DNA from 2 places in the Thioalkalivibrio sp. ALJ1 genome. Region 1 is predicted to be linked to the other one. Evidence: predicted binding sites of a transcription regulator. Region 1 holds the regulator's gene; the other holds the start of a gene.
What was found. The regulator LexA, encoded in region 1, represses DNA repair genes until DNA is damaged. The targets are predictions, from matches to a motif close to TACTGTNNATATNNACAGTA.
Positions count from the first base shown of each region.

Region 2: the regulator LexA is predicted to act here: its motif matches at 7,537-7,556, upstream of F462_RS11875 (error-prone DNA polymerase).

Region 1 covers NZ_KN050684.1:1,867,653-1,877,092, forward strand. Annotated here, with positions in the region: gene rluB (23S rRNA pseudouridine(2605) synthase RluB) at 1-503, shown strand, start outside; gene F462_RS11185 (endonuclease III domain-containing protein) at 510-1,148, shown strand; gene F462_RS13500 (LapA family protein) at 1,205-1,420, shown strand; partial or broken gene F462_RS11190 (hemerythrin domain-containing protein) at 1,394-2,098, opposite strand; gene F462_RS11195 (hemerythrin domain-containing protein) at 2,107-2,649, opposite strand; gene F462_RS11200 (hypothetical protein) at 2,784-3,182, shown strand; gene F462_RS11205 (biotin/lipoyl attachment domain-containing protein) at 3,185-3,637, shown strand; gene F462_RS11210 (glutaredoxin family protein) at 3,652-4,320, shown strand; gene rnk (nucleoside diphosphate kinase regulator) at 4,569-4,979, shown strand; gene F462_RS11220 (Y-family DNA polymerase) at 5,000-6,433, opposite strand; gene imuA (translesion DNA synthesis-associated protein ImuA) at 6,585-7,217, opposite strand; gene lexA (transcriptional repressor LexA) at 7,221-7,838, opposite strand; gene F462_RS11235 (Lrp/AsnC family transcriptional regulator) at 8,079-8,570, opposite strand; gene F462_RS11240 (2-isopropylmalate synthase) at 8,745-9,440, shown strand, end outside.
Region 2 covers NZ_KN050684.1:2,020,691-2,030,130, forward strand. Annotated here, with positions in the region: gene F462_RS11860 (class I SAM-dependent methyltransferase) at 477-1,238, opposite strand; gene F462_RS11865 (phosphohexomutase domain-containing protein) at 1,421-2,764, shown strand; gene F462_RS11870 (mannose-1-phosphate guanylyltransferase/mannose-6-phosphate isomerase) at 2,770-4,200, shown strand; gene F462_RS11875 (error-prone DNA polymerase) at 4,383-7,535, opposite strand; gene F462_RS11880 (phospholipase D-like domain-containing protein) at 7,703-8,971, shown strand; gene F462_RS11885 (cyclin-dependent kinase inhibitor 3 family protein) at 8,968-9,440, shown strand, end outside.

The DNA.
Region 1 (9,440 bases):
GGTTCGATAGCCTGCAGGAGCAGGGCGGAGAGGGCGCGAATCACTGGTATCACGTGATCGTCAGCGAGGGGCGCAACCGGCTGGTACGACGCCTGTGGGATGCGGTCGGGGTGACCGTCAGCCGCTTGATCCGGGTGCGCTACGGGCCGGTGGTCCTTGGGCGGGGCCTGAAGACCGGCGCTGTGCGCAATCTGGAGCCGCGTGAGGTGGCGGGGCTGTACGAGGCGGTGGAGTTGCCGATTCCGGAAGCGGTGCGACCGCGCGGTCGAGGCGGGCCACGCCGTGATAAGCGCCCGGACAGTCGGTCTGGGCAGCCCGGCAAGAAAGCGCCTGTGCGCAAGTCACGCAATAGCCGCGCGGCCCGCGAGGATGGCTGGAGTTCGTCGGCCCCGAAGAAATCCGGCAAGCCGGACAGCGGACGGCGGGGCACAAAGCCCGCAAGTGGCCGCTCGGGCAGCAAGCCGACGGGGGGCGGGAAGCCGGGCGGCCGTCGCCAGCGGTAGCGCCGTATGCGGATTCGTGAGCTGCTGGAGACCTTGCGCGCGGAGTATGGCGACCTGCAGTGGTGGCCGGCGGATACCGCGTTCGAGGTGATGGTCGGTGCGGTACTGACACAGAACACCAGTTGGACGAACGTCGAGAAGGCGCTGGCCAATCTGCGCGCCATCGACGCGCTGTCACCGGACGGGCTGATGGCCTTGGGCCAGGAGGAACTGGCCGGGTACATCCGCCCCAGCGGCTATTTCAACGTCAAGGCGGATCGTTTGCGCCACCTGCTGGCATTTCTGGACGAGGCCGGTGGTGTGGAGGGTCTGGCATCGCTTGAGACCGATGCGCTGCGCGCTGCGTTGCTGGCGGTGAAGGGCGTGGGGCCGGAGACCGCCGACGATATCGTGCTGTATGCCTTCAACCGGCCCGTATTCGTGGTGGATGCCTACACCCGGCGCCTGTTCGAGCGCCTGGAAATCCCGCAGGCGCTTGACCACTATGATCGCTTGCGCGCCCATGTGGAGGCCGAGGTGGGCCCCGATGTCGCAGCACTGAACGACCTTCACGCGCTGATCGTGGAGCATGGCAAGGAGCGTTGCCGACCGCGGCCGCGTTGCGAGGGCTGTCCGCTGCAGGGCCGCTGTTACTATCCCGGTTGACGCGCTGTTCGCGTAACCGGAACCTCTACGTTTGTCGATTGGCCAGCGAGGTCTGAATGCGGTACGTCTACACGTTCCTAATCCTTCTTTTCGTCGCTGTGGTCGCGATTTTCGCGATCCAGAATTTGCGTCTGGTCACGCTCAACTTCCTGGCCCTGCACGTGACCATGCCGCTCTCGCTGTTGATTGTCGGGATCTATTTGTTGGGCCTGGTATCCGGCGGCGCACTGGTGGCCTTGATTAAGCGCTGGATTCGTGGCGCCAGTCGCTAATTGTGCGCTGGCAAGTAATTCAGCGGCTTCATCAGGGCGCTCGCGCAGGGCGCGACTCCAGAGTGGGAACAGGTTCTGTTCCTCGCGGCCCTCGTGTTTCGCCAGTGCCCCGGAGATCAGAGCGAAGAACGGGGCCACCGCCCAGGCTTCGTCCACGCCTTCGCTGAATTCGTGCTCCAGCATCGTGGTCTGTTCCAGGATCTCGTCGTGTTCGCGCAGCATGATGGAGGTCGGGTCCTGTCCATTGGGGCTGCGGGGCAGGTCGAGGAGCGGCACGATCATTTCATTCTCCACCTGGATGTGACGGTGCAGTCCATCCACATAGGCGTGGAAATCCGGTGCGGCCCCCTCGAGGTCGCCGGCATTGACCTTGTGCAGGGCGCTGGCGAACAGGCGGTCGATGCGCAGGTGATCGCGTTCCAGAAGATCCACTAGATCCACAGGGGCGACGTCGTCGCGGCGCTGCACCGAGAGCTTCCAAAGCGGTGGACCTTCGGCAAGGGTTTGCCAGTGGATTGCATGGCGCAGTTGCTGGCTGATCGCATCCATCAGCAGCTTCGGTTCTTGATCCAGCCAGACCTCGAAGACCTGTGCGGTGCGCAGTTCTCGCAGGGTGTAGTAGGCGCGGGTATGGGCGTGTTCGGCCAGCCCGCGAAGATCGAGAACAAAATCCGCCATGTCAGGGTTCAATCGGCGGTTGGCTGGATGCCACGGCGAGCAGCCATCGAGGCGCCGATGGCGCGGCGGTCCTCCGGCCCCAGCAGATACTCGGCAAACGGGAGCACGGCGCGTTCCTCCAGATCGAGGTGAACCCGGTATTGCTCGATCCACGCAGCGGCGCCGGTGAGCTCCGCCCGCTCACCGCTTGCGATGCGTTCCAGGTCGGGCTCCAGGCGATCCCAGCCGGCCTCGATCTCGGTGTGTTCGGCCGTGAGGCGATCCAGCCATTCGCAAAGCTGTGGGTGGCTTTCGGAGTGGTCGCAATGGCGCCGTAGGAGGGGGAAGAGGTCTTCGTCTTCATCCGCATGATGGTTGGGTGCCGCCTCGTGGAAATACTTGAGGATTCGGTCCGCCGCAGTGCGAGCCTCCTCATCGACACCGTTGTCCTGCAGATGTGCCGGCAGGCGCTCCAGGATATCCAGGGAGTTGAAGATCCTGCGATGGCAGGCCCGCAGCAGCTCGATAGGTTGCTGGAATCCAGGGATGGGTTTGTGAAGTTGTAAGTCCATTGCGGGTTTTGCGTCTCGAAAGTTACCTTGAGGCAAGACTTTTACGGAAACGGCTGATGGCCGTCTTGATTTCGATCAATATATACAAAATATAACTTCACGTACGCTGTGCAAAACCCGACAAGGAGCGTTCCATGCATCCTCGCAACCGGATGTTCATTCTCGCAGCCCTGATCTACGCCCTGCTGGGCGGGCTGCTCGGCATTGTCTGGCTGGCACAGCCGGGGCTGATCCCGGGCAACGTGCCGCGCATCCATGGGCACCTGATGCTGCTGGGATTCGTGATCATGATGATCTACGGCGTGGGCCTGCACGTGCTGCCTCGTTTTTCAGGGCGCTCGTTGTTCTCCGAACGTCTGGGGCACGCGCAGTTCCTTTTGGCGAACGTCGGACTCTGGGTGATGGTCGCAGGCTGGTTGCTGTTCCATAACCCGACCGTCGCGGTCGGTGGTGCGATGGCCTGGGGGGCGATGATCCTGTTTGCCGTGAACATCGCGCTGACCGTGCGGCACTACGGACCGAAGGGGGCCTGAGCATGGCACGCGAGGAATACAGCGGCTGCGAATTGCCGGGTGACCTGTTCTACGACCTGGATTATGTCTGGGTGCGTCCGGAGGACGACGGGACCTTTACCCTCGGGATTACCGATCCCGCCCAGACCATGGCCGGGCGGGTGCAGTACTTCCGTTTTCGCAAGCCGGGTTCGCACCGGGCGGCGGGCAAGCCGGTGGCGCGTCTGGAGTCCGGCAAGTGGGCAGGCGGCATCCCGACCCCGTTCGACGGCATCATCGAGCGCATCAACCCGGCGGTGGAGGCCGATCCCGGTCTTGTAAACGTCGCACCCTACACCGATGCCTGGGTCGTGGTGATGCGCCCGGACGACCCGGAAAAGGCGCTGGAGCGGCTGCACACCGGTCCCGAGGCGATCGCCGGCCTCAAGCAATGGATCGACCGCTACGACATCCACTGCATGCGCTGCGCGGACTGAGGGGAGACGGACTCATGAAGGTGGAACTGCTGGTGTCCGAATGGTGCGCCTCCTGTCACGACGCCGAACGCGTCTGGCGGCAGGTGTCGGAGGACAAACAGATCGACTTCGCCGTGGTCGATATGGGTCAGCCGGAGGGCCGCGAACTGGCGACCCGGCTGCGCATCCGGTCGATTCCCGCGGTGGTGGTCGATGGCGAGCTCAAGCACATCGGTCTGCTGGATCGCACGGCCGCCACCGGACTGGTGGGCGCCGCCCCGGAGCGTACGCAGAAGGCGGCCCGGCATGTAGGGCTGGGCCTGTCACCCTCCAGTCGGGCCTCGGTGCTGGGGGCGATGGTCTGGCTGCTGATCGCGGGGGTGGCGCTGCCGCTGGGGGGCTTTTTCCTAGAGGGCGCGGCCCGGCCGGCGGCGCTGCACGGATTTACCCTGGGCTTTCTGCTGCTGCTGATCATGGGGCTTGGGGAGCATATGCTGCCGCGCTTTACCGGCCACCCGATCGCGGGCGGCTGGGTGTGGGCCTGGGCGCCGCAAGTCCTGGTGCATCTCGCCGTAGTGGGCATGGGGCTGGGGTGGATCCTGGGCGTCGCGACGCTGACGGCGGTGGGCGCGGTAGCGGCCTTGTTAGGGCTCACGTTGTTTGCGGTTCGGATGGTCCCGCTACTGGTGCGGCCGTCGCTGTGATTGTTGGTCACAGTAGAATCCGGGACCATGCTGCCCATGTATTGCGCGGCTGCTACGCGGCGTGGCGGGAGTTCGGGTCCCGCTAACCAGCGCGCAGGTGCGTGTCGCTGCTGTGATGGGCGCTATGGCTTTTTGGCGAGGTCTTGGCTAGTCTCCGGACTATATTTCCTGTTTCCGGAAATACCCCGAATCGTATTTTGCCTGGCGCGTCTCCCCGGAGGCGCGTCCTGCATTTTGGAGCGTGAAAAGTGAACAAGCCGAAGATCGTTGTCTCTACCACGGACATGGAACGCCTGGACAAGCTGCTGGAATCGTTGCCGGCGGATGCCTTTCCGGGCAAGACGGACCTGGAGGCCGAGCTGGACCGCGCGGATGTGGTGGATTCGCATGCGATCCCGGGTTCGGTGGTCACGATGAATTCCAGGGTCCGGTTCCGGGTGATCGAATCCGGCGATGAATTTTCGATGACCCTGGTATATCCGCGCGACGTGGACGAGAGCGGCGGTACGTTGTCGATCTTGGCACCGGTGGGCAGCGCCCTGCTGGGCCTGTCAGAGGGTGACGAGATCGGGTGGCCACGCCCGGGTGGTGGCCAGATGCACGTGCAGATCGAAGAGGTCGAGTACCAGCCGGAGCGTGCGGGCGAATATCACCGCTGACCCGTGGTCGGGGCGACGTTTCAGCCCCAGTAGCCCTGGCGATACCACTGGCCACTGCGCAGGCAGCAGTACAGCCACAGCCGGCGACCCTGGCGATCTTGGGCGCAGGCATAGTCACGGCGCGCATCCTGGCCGTGATCCCACCAGCCGTCTTCCAGCCGTCCCAGCCACCGGGGCTGGGTGGGGGGAGTGATGGGTTCGGGGCGCTGCAGCCAGAGCGCGGTTCCGCAGACCTGCTGCGCCGGTGTTGGGGTATCAGGATCCGGCAAGGTAGCGAGATCGTGCCATGGCCTCTGACCGTCCTCCGGCCTTGGTGTGTGGCGACTGACCAGACGCGCGACGGCCTGTTCGCCCAGTCGGGCGCGCAGGCGGGCCAGCACTGTGGGCACCTGATCCGCCGATGGCGCACTGGCCGGATCCTCGGCGAGCAGGCTATTGCTCCGGGCCGGCGGGTCCAGCAGGCGAGTGGCCCACAGGCGCAGGCCGATGACCGCCTCCGGCAGGGTCTCGCGCTCCAGGCGAGTCTGCCACAGGGACAGCCATTCGTCGGTGCGTATGCCCGGCTGCCCCCGCTCCAGCGAAAACCGCGTGCGCGCCTCGCGATGCGCGAGCTCCAGTGTTATCCCCTGCAGACTGCGGTTCAGACCGCGCAGCTGGGCCTCGGCCTGGCGCAGCAGGCGCTTGAGCGGAAAGGCCAGGGCCGTTGTGGCGTGGATCTCGTGGTCCAGGCGCAGAGACAGGTCCAGCACCGGGGGCGGAGCAAACCGCGGCAGGGTCTCCGTACGCCTCGCCAGCAGGCGATCCAGCAGGCCCAGCAGTTCCGGTCCATGGCGCCGGGCCAACTCGGGGCGCGAGAGGCGCAGCAGATCGCCGAGCTGGCGCAGGCCTACGGCCCGCAGGCCCTCGCGGGTGGTGGCCGCGAGTGGCAGCGCGTCTAGCAGGACCGGCGACAGGACGCGACGCAGGGCCTCGGGATCTTCCGCGATTACGGGGTTGCGCGTGCGGGCCAGCAGGCGCGCGGCGGCGGGGCTGAGTGCCAGGCCGATACGAGGGTGGAAGCCCAGTTCACCCAGGGTAGACTGAATCTGCTCCCGCAGGACCTCCAGGCCACCGAACAGGCGGCGGCTGCGTCCGATCTCCACCAGGATGCGCTGGGCCTCCGGTTCCGGGTGCACGTGGTCGGAGAACTGCAGCAATACACCCGCCAGCATCTCCAGCTGGGCTTGCAGGGTCTCCGGGGCATGCTCGACCAGTTCCGGGGTATCCAGTACCGCCAGTGCATCCCCTAGTGCCATGCCGGGGCGAGCACCTGCCTGTAGGGCCGCACGGTTGGCGGCATGCACCCGCGGAGTGGGGGCGGATTCCACTACCAACAGAGGACGCTGCAGTCGCTCATGGCCCGGTTCCGCGCGGGCCAGTGCCTCCAGCGCCAGGTGTGGCAGGTCGATCGCCATCCAGTGTTCCTGCCGCATCCGGGCACCCGCGGGAGCACTATGCGCCTGTGGCGGACGGGGTATGGGCGCGGTAGCCGGGAGCAGGCTCAGCTGCTGCCGGGTCGGTTTCAGGCGCGTATCCGCACGTGGGGGGCGGGCAGGGTGGCCCATCTCAGGTCTCCGCGGGAGCGGGAACCTGCAGTGGGTCGCCGGAGCGGGCCCAGGGGCCCAGCCCCTTCAGGCAGTGTAGTTCCAGGCCGGAGGCCGTGGGCTGCCAGCGCAGGCGCTGATGGGCCGGCGAGGGCTGGGCCGCGGCCGTCGGCGGTCGGTACAGGATGGCGCAGGCCCGACTCTCGCTGGCGGCCAGGCGCAGCCGGCGCAGCAGGGCCGTCTCCACGGGGCTGCGCAGCCAGGCGAGCAGTACGCCGAAGGCCGGGTCGCGCAGGCACTGTTCGCCGGCCCACAGGGTGTCGCGATCGTGCTCGGTGCGGATCAGCAGTACCCGCTCCGGCGGGATGCCCAGGGTCTGCCAGCCCGGCAGCCAGGGGGTGGCCGATGGTGCGATCACCGCAATCCAGTAGTCGTCCTGGCCGCAGGCGGCCAGCATGGGGACCAGCAGCCGGGTCTCGCCGCAGCCGAACGGGGCGCCCAGCATTTCGACCAGCTGGCCGCGTGGCCAGCCCCCGCCCAGGGCCCGGTCGAGCTCCGCGTGGCCGCTGGGCCAGACCGGGGCATCCGGGGCCGGGGTGGCGCTGCGTCCGCGCCAGAGGGCCGGATGGTCGAGCAGGGTATCCAGCGCGCCCATGACTCAGGTCTGGGGGTCGAGATCGCGCAGAACGCCCACGCCGACCCCCTCGATGGCCAGTTCCTGGCGCTCCAGGTCGATCTCGATGGGGGCGAAGTCGGGGTTTTCCGGCAGCAGGCGGACCCGCGAGCCGTCCTGCGCGAAGCGCTTTACGGTGACCTCGTCCTCGATGCGGGCGACCACGACCTGACCGGGCCGGGCCTCCGGGGTCTGGCGCACGGCCAGCAGGTCGCCGTCGAGGATGCCGGCATCGCGCATGCTCTCGCCATGCACGCGCAGGAGGTAGTCCGGGCAGGCGCGGAACAGGGCGTCGTCGACCCGGTAGTGGCGTTCTATGTGTTCGGTGGCAAGGATCGGCAGGCCGGCGGCGACGCGCCCGACCAGGGGCAGTTCGGTCGGTGCGCCCCGGGCGGCGCGGGGCAGGCGGATACCGCGGGAGGTACCGCCCAGCAGTTCGATGGCGCCCTTTTTCTCCAGGGCCTTCAGGTGACACTCGGCCGCATAGGGCGAGCGAAAGCCGAAGGCCCGGGCGATCTCGCTGCGGGTCGGCGCCGTGCCCTGGGTGGCAACGGTCTCGATGATGTAGTCGAGGATGGCCTGCTGGCGTTCAGTAAGCGACACAAGGCGCCCTCCGGTAACTGTATATACATACAGTACATCTACGCCCCGCACGAGGACAAGCGAAAAAGGTCAAGGTCAAGGGCGATTCACAGGAAGATGGGAAGATCGGAAGGTTTTTAGGGTGAGGCGTGATCGCAGACGTCCACGTTGTCCCCCCGCCGTGTGTTACGGCACTGCCGTCATATCCACCAATCTTCCAGCCTTCCTATCTTCCTGTAGACCGCCCTTGATTTTGGGCGGTCAGGTGGGGGTGTAGTCGAGGGGGAGGGCGGTGCGGTCGACGACGCGGCGCAGGACAAAGCTGGAGTGCACGCTGTCCACGCCCTCCAGGCGGGTGATGCGCCGCAGCAGGAAGTCCTGGTAGGCATCCATGTCCGGCACGACGACCTGCAGCATGTAGTCGGCGGACTGGCCGGTGATCAGGTAGCAGTGCTGCACCTCGGGGTAGCCAGCCACGGTCTCCTCGAAATGCGCGAAGCGCTCCGGCGTGTGGCGGTCCATGCCGATGTGGATCAGGGCGGTCAGCTCCAGGCCCAGACGGCGCCGGTCCAGCAGCGCCACGCGGCGCAGCAGGATACCGGCCTGCTCCAGCGCGCGGACGCGGCGCAGGCACGGGGAGGGGCTGAGTCCGACGCGTTCGGCCAGGGCCTGGTTCGACAGGCTCGCGTCCTCCTGCAGGATCTCGAGGATGCGGCGGTCATAGCGGTCCAGTGAGTGCGGTTGCGGTTTCATAGGTGTATTATTGCGCATATTGAGCTTTAATGCGCAATTATAGATCCTTATTAAGGCCTTGATAGGGAAAAAAGCAAGGTTATGCCCGGATGGATGCGTTAGAATAATGCACAGATAGAAATCCGGAGCGCGGTGGCTGGTGTTCGGCCCGCGCCCTTACAGGAGACGCGCACCATGGCCTTCGATCACACCAAATATGCCCCGTTCCCGCCGATCGACAAGGCGGATCGCCGCTGGCCGACGCAGCGCACCACGGTTGCGCCGCGTTTCTGCGCGGTGGACCTGCGCGACGGCAACCAGGCGCTGGTGCACCCGATGAGCGTGGAGCAGAAGATGCGCTTCTTCGAGGTGCTGGTGGATATCGGCTTGACTGAGATCGAGATCGGCTTTCCCTCCGCCTCGCAGATCGACTACGACTTCACCCGCCGCCTGATCGACGAAGACCGCATCCCCGAGGGCGTGTATATCCAAGTGCTGACCCAGGCGCGCGAGGACCTGATCCAGAAGACCTTCGCGGCGCTGGAGGGCGCGCCGCGCGCGGTGGTGCACGTGTACAACTCCACCAACCCGGCGCAGCGCGAGCAGGTCTTCCGCATGGACCGTGCCGGCATCCGCGGCATAGCCGAGAACGGCGCGCGCTGGGTGCGCGACTACGCGGCGAGGTATCCGCAGACGGACTGGATCTTCCAGTACTCGCCGGAGAGCTTCTCCACCACCGAGCTGGACTACGCGGTCGAGGTCGTGGACGCGGTGAACGCGATCTGGCGCCCGGATCAGGGGCAGAAGGTGGTGATTAACCTGCCGGCTACGGTCGAGTCGACCACGCCGAACGTGTTCGCCGACCAGGTCGAGTGGTTCTGCGACTATGTG
Region 2 (9,440 bases), 150 kb from region 1:
ATCAGGTCTGTCACCCCAATACCTTCATAGCTTCCGGTCTTCCTGCAAATATCCCTTGAAGGGGCCCTTCTTCGTATCTTCGTGCGCTTCGTGGTCCATTAAGGAAACGCTGATTAATGTGCACGCTCGCGTTGGCGCCCCAGGTTTTCCGAGACCAGGCGCGGTGCGCAGCCGGTAGTGGTTCTACCGGCAAGGGCCGCAACGCAGGATCGGGGAACCTGGGGCGCCAACCCCACAAGCTATTGAGTGCAGGGGCTCGGCCGCTTTTGAGCGCGCACGGCGTTGCGGCTCCCTTGTGCAGAGTGACTGCACGGCAGTCACCGCGCCTTGTTCGCACTCAAAAGCGACTCGAGCGCGAGCGTGCACATTAATCAGCGTTTCCTTAATGCTTCAAAACGCAACGGGCCGGCGCAAAGGCCGGCCCGTTGGTGCGTGGCGAGACGGTAGTGTCCGTCTCGCTGGCAACTTGCTGAGGACTACGCGCGGCGGCGCAGGACCCAGATTTCCAGCAGGGCCCAGTCTTCGCCTGGATAGTTCTCCTGTTCTAGCGGAGAAAGCCGACGGTGGCGGCTGGCGGTGCTGCCCACGAACTCCAGATGTTCCAGCAGCAGTTGCTTGGTCGCATCGGCTTTTTCCAGGGCGAAGGGGTTCAGGAAGTTGACCAGCATGTAGCCTTCGCGCGGGGCTTCCGCGAAGGAGCGCACCAACTTCTCGATCGCCGGTGGATCCAGATAGACCAGGGAGGCCGTGGAGATCACGATGTCCGCATCGGCCATGGCCTTCTCGATCGCGACCTGGGTCTCCGGGGCGGGCTGGTTGAGGTCAGCCTCGAAGGTCTCGTCGAACAGCCCGGCGCTCTTGCCATAGGCCAGCGCATTGCCGGAGATGTCGATGCCGGTGGTCTTCATCGGCAGGCGGCGCGGGGCTGCGACGGTCTTGCAGGCTTGCTCGTCCGCCCAGTTGGCGCGGATCGCCTCGACATCCATATTGTGGATGGCCGCCATGGTGGTGTTACCGAAGCAGCAGCAAAGGTCCACGTAATTGAGGGTCTTGCCGGCTGCGGCCTGTTGTTCGGCCCAGGGGAGGATCAGCCGGTCGAAGGTTTGCCGGTTGAAGTCGTCGGAGATGTAATCGAGCGCGTCGATAATGCGCTCCTTGAACGGCACCGGGGTCTCGGCGACGTAGATATCGTCAAAATGCTGCTTCTTCTCCTCGGTCTTCACTTGCGGCTCACTCATCGGCTTCTCCTTGTTGGATAAACACACCATGTTCGGGGGCATGCGTCAGTAACGTCAAGTAACGGTGTTCACGCCAATGGCACTGATCGGGCGCCATGGGCCGTTTTGGCTATGTATCATGCGGTGAGGAGTTGTGATTCCCTCGATAGGCTCGGGGGTGGTGAACGCCGGAAGGGATGTGCATGAAGATCGACTGTTTCAAGGCCTATGACGTGCGGGGCCGAGTGCCGGATCAACTCAATCCGGAGGTTGTGCATGCGATCGGTCGCGCCTTTGCCGAGGAGATTCGGCCTGGACGGACCGTGGTCGGGCACGATATCCGTCTGTCCAGTCCGGAGCTGGCCCAGGCCCTCATCGGAGGTCTGACCGCCGGTGGAAGCGATGTGGCCGATATCGGCATGTGTGGCACCGAGGAGGTGTACTTCGCGACCGCCCATTACGGGGCTGGGGGAGGGATTATGGTTACCGCCAGCCACAACCCCCTGGACTACAATGGGCTGAAGCTGGTGCGTAGTGATGCCCGCCCAATCAGCGGCGATTCCGGGCTGCAGGCCATCCGGGTGCGAGCCGAACGCGGCGATTTCCGGCCGTTGCCGAATGGTCAGGTCCGGCGCCTGGATCATCGTGCGGATTACATTGCCCGCTTGCTGGCCTCGGTCGATTCTCCTTCGCTGCCCAAACTCAAGGTGGTCGTGAATCCCGGCAACGGCGGCGCGGGCCCGGTGCTGGAAGCACTGGAGCCGCATCTGCCGTTCGAGTTCATACGGGTGAACTTCGAGCCGGATGGTCGGTTTCCCAATGGCATTCCCAATCCGTTGCTTCCCGAGAACCGCGCCGCCACGGCCGAAGCGGTTCGCGCGCATGGCGCGGATTTGGGGGTTGCGTGGGATGGCGACTTCGATCGCTGTTTCCTGTTCGACGCTGAAGGCCATTTCATCGAGGGCTACTACATCGTTGGATTGTTGGCCGAGGCCTGCCTGGAAGGGCATGCCGGAGAGCGCATCGTCCATGACCCTCGCCTTACCTGGAACACCATTGAGATGGTCCGCGCCGCCGGAGGCGAGCCTATCCAGTCGAAGACCGGGCACGCCTTTATGAAGGAGCGATTGCGTTACGAAGACGCCATTTATGGCGGCGAAATGAGCGCGCACCACTATTTTCGGGATTTCTACTACTGCGATACCGGTATGTTGCCCTGGCTGCGGGTGGCCGAACTGATGGGGCGCCGTAAGCAGTCCCTGGGCTCCATGGTCGCGGAGCGGATGGCGCGCTTCCCGTGCAGTGGCGAACTGAATTTCGAAGTGGAGGATGCCGCCGCGGCTACGGATCGTGTCCTCGAGGCCTATGCAGGGCAGGGTGGCATCCGGGACGATACCGATGGTGCCAGCCTGGAATTCGCCGACTGGCGCTTGAATCTGCGCAGCTCGAATACCGAGCCGCTGTTGAGGCTGAATGTGGAGACTCGCGCTAATGCAGCCCTTCTGAATCAGCGTGTGGACGAGATTTCGAGCTTGATCAGGGGGTGAGCCCGATGGAACGCATGGATCGCCAGAGCGAACTTCAGCCCGTCATCCTCGCCGGAGGCTCGGGCACTCGATTATGGCCGGTATCGCGCAGCCATTACCCCAAGCAGTTTCTCCCCCTGACGGGCGAGCAGACTCTGTTACAGCAAACCGCCCACCGCCTGGAGGGCCTTGGCTGCTTTGCGCCCCTAGTGCTGGCGAATGTGGAACACCGCTTCCTGGCGGCCGAGCAGTTGCGGGCTATTGGGGTGGAGCACGCCCGAATCCTGTTGGAGCCGGAAGGCCGCAACACGGCGCCTGCTATCGCGCTGGCGGCTCTGCAGGCGCAGGCGGAGGGCCGCGATCCGCTGCTGCTGGTGCTGGCGGCAGATCACCACATCGGTGATCCCGATGCCTTCCGGGAGGCAGTCGATCGCGCGGTGGCGCTTGCCGAAGCGAGTTACCTAGTGACGTTCGGTATCGTGCCGACCGCCGCCGAGACCGGCTATGGGTATATCCAGCAGGGCGAGCCTTTGGGCAGTTCCGGGGCGCGGGTCGCCCGCTTTGTGGAAAAGCCGGGTGTAGCGACCGCGCAGGCGTATGTGGACGGCGGGGACTATCTCTGGAACAGCGGCATGTTCGTGTTCCGTGCCTCGCAGTATCTGAAGGAACTGGAGCGCTTCGAGCCCGCTATCGTGGCCGCCTGTCGTGGGGCGCTGCAGAACGCCCGCGAGGACCTGGATTTCCTGCGGGTTGATCCGGAGGCCTTCGCGGCCGCCCCGAACATCTCCGTGGACTACGCCGTGATGGAACGCACTGAGCGTGCCGCCGTAACGCCGCTGTCTGCTGGTTGGAGCGACATCGGCTCGTGGTCAGCCCTGGCCAACATTCGCGGCATGGACGGGGAGGGCAACACCCTTCGCGGTGACTGCCTGCTGGAAGACAGCGAGGGTTGCGTGGTAGACGCCGACGGCCTGCTGGTGGCGGGCATCGGTCTGCGCGATCTAGCTGTGATTGCGACCCGAGACGCGGTGCTGGTGGCCGATCGTGACCGCGTACAGGACGTTAAACGCATCGTGGATCGGTTGCGGGTAGCCAATCGAACCGAGCATATGAACCACCCTGCGGTCTATCGCCCCTGGGGATGCTACGAATCGATCGACACCGGGGCTCGGTACCAGGTGAAGCGGATCACGGTGAAGCCCGGCGCCCGACTGTCCCTGCAAATGCACCATCATCGGGCCGAGCATTGGGTGGTGGTCCGCGGGACGGCGCGGGTGACCAATGGCGAGCAGAACTATCTGGTCACCGAGAACGAGTCGACGTTTATCCCCATCGGGCAGGTTCATTGTCTGGAGAATCCGGGAACACTGCCCCTGGAGTTGATCGAGGTGCAGTCGGGCAGCTATCTGGGTGAGGATGATATCGTCCGCTTGGAAGACGTCTACGGCCGCACCTGAAAACGGTAGCGGGTGCGGTCAATGGAGCCGATTCCCCGGCAGACGCTGATCAATCTGCCTGTTCGCGCATAACTCGACTTTGCCCTGATGCCGCTGTCCCTTGTCTGTTCTTCGTGCTTTCGAGGGCTTCGTGGTGCAAAAGCCATTGGTCCTTAATCCGCATCCCTCTAGGGAGACGCGGATTAGCCGAAGTCGCGGGAGTGGGTGACGAGCTCGCCCAGCCATGTGCTGCGGTCGATCAGACGTTGCACGATCAGGTGGCCGACCCCCTCGCTGTACTGCCATTCCCCGTGGGCCTCCAGCAGGCGACCGTGCAGGACCTCGGCGCGAAAGCGCTCCACCCGGTCCGGCCAGACGATCAGGTTCAGCGTGCCACTCTCGTCCTCCAGGGTCAGGAACACCGTGCCGTTGGCCGAGCCCGGCCGCTGGCGGGTGATCACCAGCCCGGCATAGCGCGCCCCGCTGTGACCGGGATGCTCCAGTAGCCGGGCGGCGGTGGCCAGTCGGCGCTGCTCCAGGAACGGGCGCATCAGGGCTAGCGGGTGTGGGCCCAGGCTCAGGCCTTGGGTGGCGTAGTCCTGTACCAGGTCGTCGATCCCATCCGGGCGGGGGAGCAGCGGTGTTACGTCGGCTTCGCGGGTGGCTTCGGCTGGGAGATTGGCGAACAGCGGCAGAGGTTCTTCCACCGCTTCGGTCGTCCAGCGCGCCTGGTGGCGGTTGCCGGCCAGGCCTTTCAGGGCGTCGGCGCGAGCCAGGCGATTGGCCTGGGCGCGGGTGAGGGCGGCTCGCGCCACCAGGTCCGGCACATCCTGAAGTGGGCGCGTCTGACGCGCGGCCACGATCCGCTCCCCGACGGTCTGCGCCAGTCCGCCAATCCGGTTCAGGCCCAGGCGCAGGGCCAAGTCGTCACTGCCCGCGATGGTTTCCACCGTGCAGTCCCAGTCGCTGAAGCGCACGTCCACCGGGCGCACCTCGACATCGTGGCGGCGGGCGTCGGCCACGATCTGCGCCGGGGCGTAGAACCCCATTGGCTGGCTGTTCAGGAGGGCGCAGGCAAAGATCGCGGGGTCATGGCGCTTGAACCAGGACGAGACATAGGTAATCAGGGCAAAGCTGGCGGAGTGCGATTCGGGAAAGCCGTATTCCCCGAAGCCGAGGATTTGCTGGTAGATCTTTTCGGCAAATCCAGATGGATATCCACGTTCCTGCATGCCTTGCATTAAGCGTTCGCGGTAGGTCGCCAGGCGTCCGGTACGCCGCCAGGCGCCGATGGCGCGGCGCAGGCCGTCGGCCTCGCCGGCGGTGAAACCGGCTGCGACCATCGCCAGTTCAATCACCTGTTCCTGGAAGATCGGTACACCCAGGGTGCGCTCCAGGACCCGCCGAACCTCGGGGTTGGGGTAGCGCACCTTGTCCGGGTGGGCGCGGCGCTTCAGATACGGGTGGACCATGTCCCCCTGGATCGGGCCGGGGCGCACGATAGCGATCTGGATCACCAGGTCGTAGAAGTTGTTGGGCTTCAGCCGCGGCAGCATGCTCATCTGGGCGCGCGACTCGATCTGGAATACGCCCAGGGTGTCGGCCTGTTGCAGCATGCGGTAGACGGCCGAGTCTTCGGTAGGGATGTCGGCGAGGCCCCAGTCGCGGCCCCGGTGGAGAGCCATCAGCTCCAGCGCGCGGCGTACGCAGGAGAGCATGCCCAGCGCCAGCACATCGATCTTCAGCAGGCCCACAGCGTCCAGGTCGTCCTTGTCCCACTGGATCACCGAGCGCTCCGGCATGGCGGCGTTCTCGATCGGGACCAGTTCGTCTAGTCGTCCCTCGGCGATCACGAAGCCCCCGGTGTGCTGCGACAGGTGGCGCGGGAAGCCGAGTAGCTCGGCGGTCAATACCTGCCACTGCCAAGCCAGCGCGCCGTTCGGGTCCAGCCCGACCTCGCGCAGACGCTCGGCGGGGATGCCGTCGTCCCACCAGGCGAGATTGGCGGTCAGGGCATCCAGCCGGGCGCGCGAGATGTCCAGCGCGCGGCCCACATCGCGCAGGGCGCTGCGGCGGCGGTAGCGGATTACGGTGCAGGCCAGGGCCGCGCGCTCACGGCCATAGCGCTGGTAGATGTACTGGATCACCTCCTCGCGACGTTCGTGTTCAAAGTCGACATCGATATCCGGCGGCTCACCACGCTCGGCGGAGATAAAGCGCTCGAACAGCATACTGGAGCGCGAGGGATCCACCGCCGTGATCCCGAGGGCATAACAGACCGCGGAATTCGCCGCCGAGCCGCGCCCCTGGCACAGGATCCCGCGGCTACGGGCAAAGCGCACGATGTCGTAGACCGTCAGGAAGTAGGGCTCGTAGCCAAGCTGCGCGATGATCCCGAGCTCGCGCTCGATTTGCTCGGCCACCTTCGGCGGGATGCCCTCGGGCCAGCGCCCGTGTGCGCCCTTCAGGGTCTCCTCGCGCAGATAGGCGGTCGGGTTCATGTCCCGGGGCAGGGGGTCGGTCGGGTAGCGGTAGGTGACCGCGTCCAGCGAGAAGTTGCAGTCCCGCGCGATGCGCACACTGGCCGCGAGCCAGGCGGCGGGATACAGCGCGGCCAGGTCGTCGCGCGGGCGCAGGCAGCGCTCGCCGTTGGGGAAGCGCGCCGGGGCCGCCTCGGCAACCGTGGTGCGCAGGCGCAGCGCGGTCAGTACGTCCTGCAGGGCACGCCGGCCGCGAGCGTGCATGTGCACATCGCCGCAGGCGACGATCGGGAGCCCCGTCGTGTCGGCGAGCTGCCGCGCGCGGGTCGCGAGCGGGGCATCCTCCGGCATGCGCAACTGGCTGACCGCCAGATGGGCCTGCCCCGAAGCGGCCCATCCGTCCAGCCAGCCGGCCGCTTCGGCGAGTGGCGTCTCCGCGATCCCGGGCTCGATACGCAGCAGGACGTGCCAGCCGGCCCGCGCCTCGGCGGGCAGGGCGTCGAGGTCCGCCTGTGTCAGGTGGTAGTACCCCTTGTCCGCCGCGCCGCGGGCCCGGGTGATCAGGCGGCACAGCGCGGCATAGCCCGCCGCATTGCGCACCAGCAGGGTCAGGGTGGGGCCATCCGCGAGGCGGAAGGTTGCCCCCAGGATCAGGTGCAGGCCGCAGTCCTTCGCGGCGGCGTGGGCGCGCACCACCCCGGCTAGCGAGGCGATATCGGTCAGCGCCAGCGCTCGATACCCCAGTGTCTGTGCCCGTTCGATCAGCTCCTCCGGGTGCGAGGCCCCGCGCAGGAACGAGAAATTGCTGAGCGCAGTCAGCTCGGCATAGGCAGGTTCCGCTGAGGGGTCAGGAAAGGTGTGGGACGCGCTGCACATAGACTGTCAAAATATACAGTACTATGCGTAAGTCGACAGGTATGCCCGTAATCGCGGTGCAGGAACGCTCGTCCTGATGCTTTGTGGCCTGATTCCGGAGTCCCGCGACCCGCGTGTGTACACTGCGCCCAATACCCTGATCCCCCGCCGATTACGCGGAGTCCCTCATGCGCTACATTTTCTTGCCGGTCTTGCTTCTTGTCCTGGTCTTTGTGCTGGGCAACGTGATGCTGTTCAATGCTCTGCCCAAGCCGGACCGTCTCACGGAACCGCTGGCGCTGGACTACGGCACTTCGTCGGACCAGTTCCGGCGCGATATGGGCCTGCTCCTGCAGCAGCCCATTGTCAGCGGTAACGAGATCGAGGTGCTAAAGGATGGCGAGGCCATCTACGCGGCGAAGATCGAAGCGATCGAGAACGCCGAGCACTCGGTTACTTTCGAGGTGTACGAATACTGGGGCGATCAGGCGAAGGCCTTCTCCGAAGCCTTGACGAACGCGGCGGAGCGCGGCGTTAAGGTGCATGCCGTGCTGGATTTCATTGGTTCGCGCAATGCCGATCCCGACCAGTTCGAGCGCATGGAAGAGGCCGGGGTGGAGCTGGTGCGCTGGCGGGAGCCGTCCTGGTACCAGTTATCCCGTTTCAACCACCGCACCCATCGCAAGTTACTGGTGGTCGATGGTCAGACCGGCTTTATCGGGGGTGCCAATATGGCGGATGCCTGGCTCCCCGGAGAGGATCGGGAGGCCTATCGTGACAACCATTTCCGCATCACGGGGCCGGTGGTGGGCAATATGCAGGCTGCGTTCATGGAGACGTGGCTTGATGCCACGGGCCGGATGCCTACCGGCGAGGCGTATTTTCCGGCCTTAGTGGAAGCCGGCAATCGCGATGTCCAGGTGGTAAACAGCGCCCCGCGCGAGGGGCGGCACCGTGTGCGCGCCATGTTCCTGCATGCGATTGCGGCCGCCGAGGAACACATCACCATTGGCACGGCGTACTTCTACCCCGATCCGGATTTTCTCGATGCATTGGTGGAGGCAGCCGACCGGGGCGTAACGATTCGCGTCCTGGTGCCGGGGGATGGCATGAATCTGGGTTTCTTCCGCCATGCCTCGGTCAATCGTTGGCGTCCGATGCTCGAAGCCGGTGTGGAGCTTTACGAATATCACCCCCGCATGTACCACTCCAAGCTGATGGCGGTCGACGACCGCTGGGCCAGCGTGGGTTCGGCCAATCTGCACAATCGGTCGTTTCGTCTCAACGACGAGGCCAACCTGAGCATATGGGACGAGGACTTTGCCCGGGAGATCCGCGAGCTGATCCAGTCCGACAAGGCCGAGGCCGAACGCTTGACGATAGAAGCATGGGAAAACCGGCCGTGGCGCTTCCGCCTTGCGGGTTGGATTACCTCGGTGATTGGACCCTATCTATGACGACGGATCCGCCACGTTCGCTTGAAATTGGAACCCTGCGCCTACCCGAGGGCGGGGCGATAGGCATCACCCGTTGTCCGGGTACAGAGCTCGATCTGCCCGCATCCGCGCGCGAGGGCGGCGATCTCTCGGCTGACCTGGCCGCGATCCGTAACTGGGGCGCGACCACTGTGGTCACGTTGAATCCGCCACAGGAGCTAGAGGCCCTGGGGGTGCCGCAGCTCGGGGAGACTGTCCAGGCAGCGGGGATGGAGTGGCTGTACTTGCCAATCGGTGACATGGCCGCCCCTGATCGCCCCTGGGAGGAGCAATGGCTGGCGGTAGGGCCGACCATTCATCAAAAGCTGAAAGACGGCGAGACCGTGGTGTTCCATTGTGGCGGCGGGTTGGGCCGGGCAGGGACCATCGCAGCGCTGACCCTGATTGAGCGCGGCGAGTCACCCGACCAGGCGATCGCCACCGTGCGCCA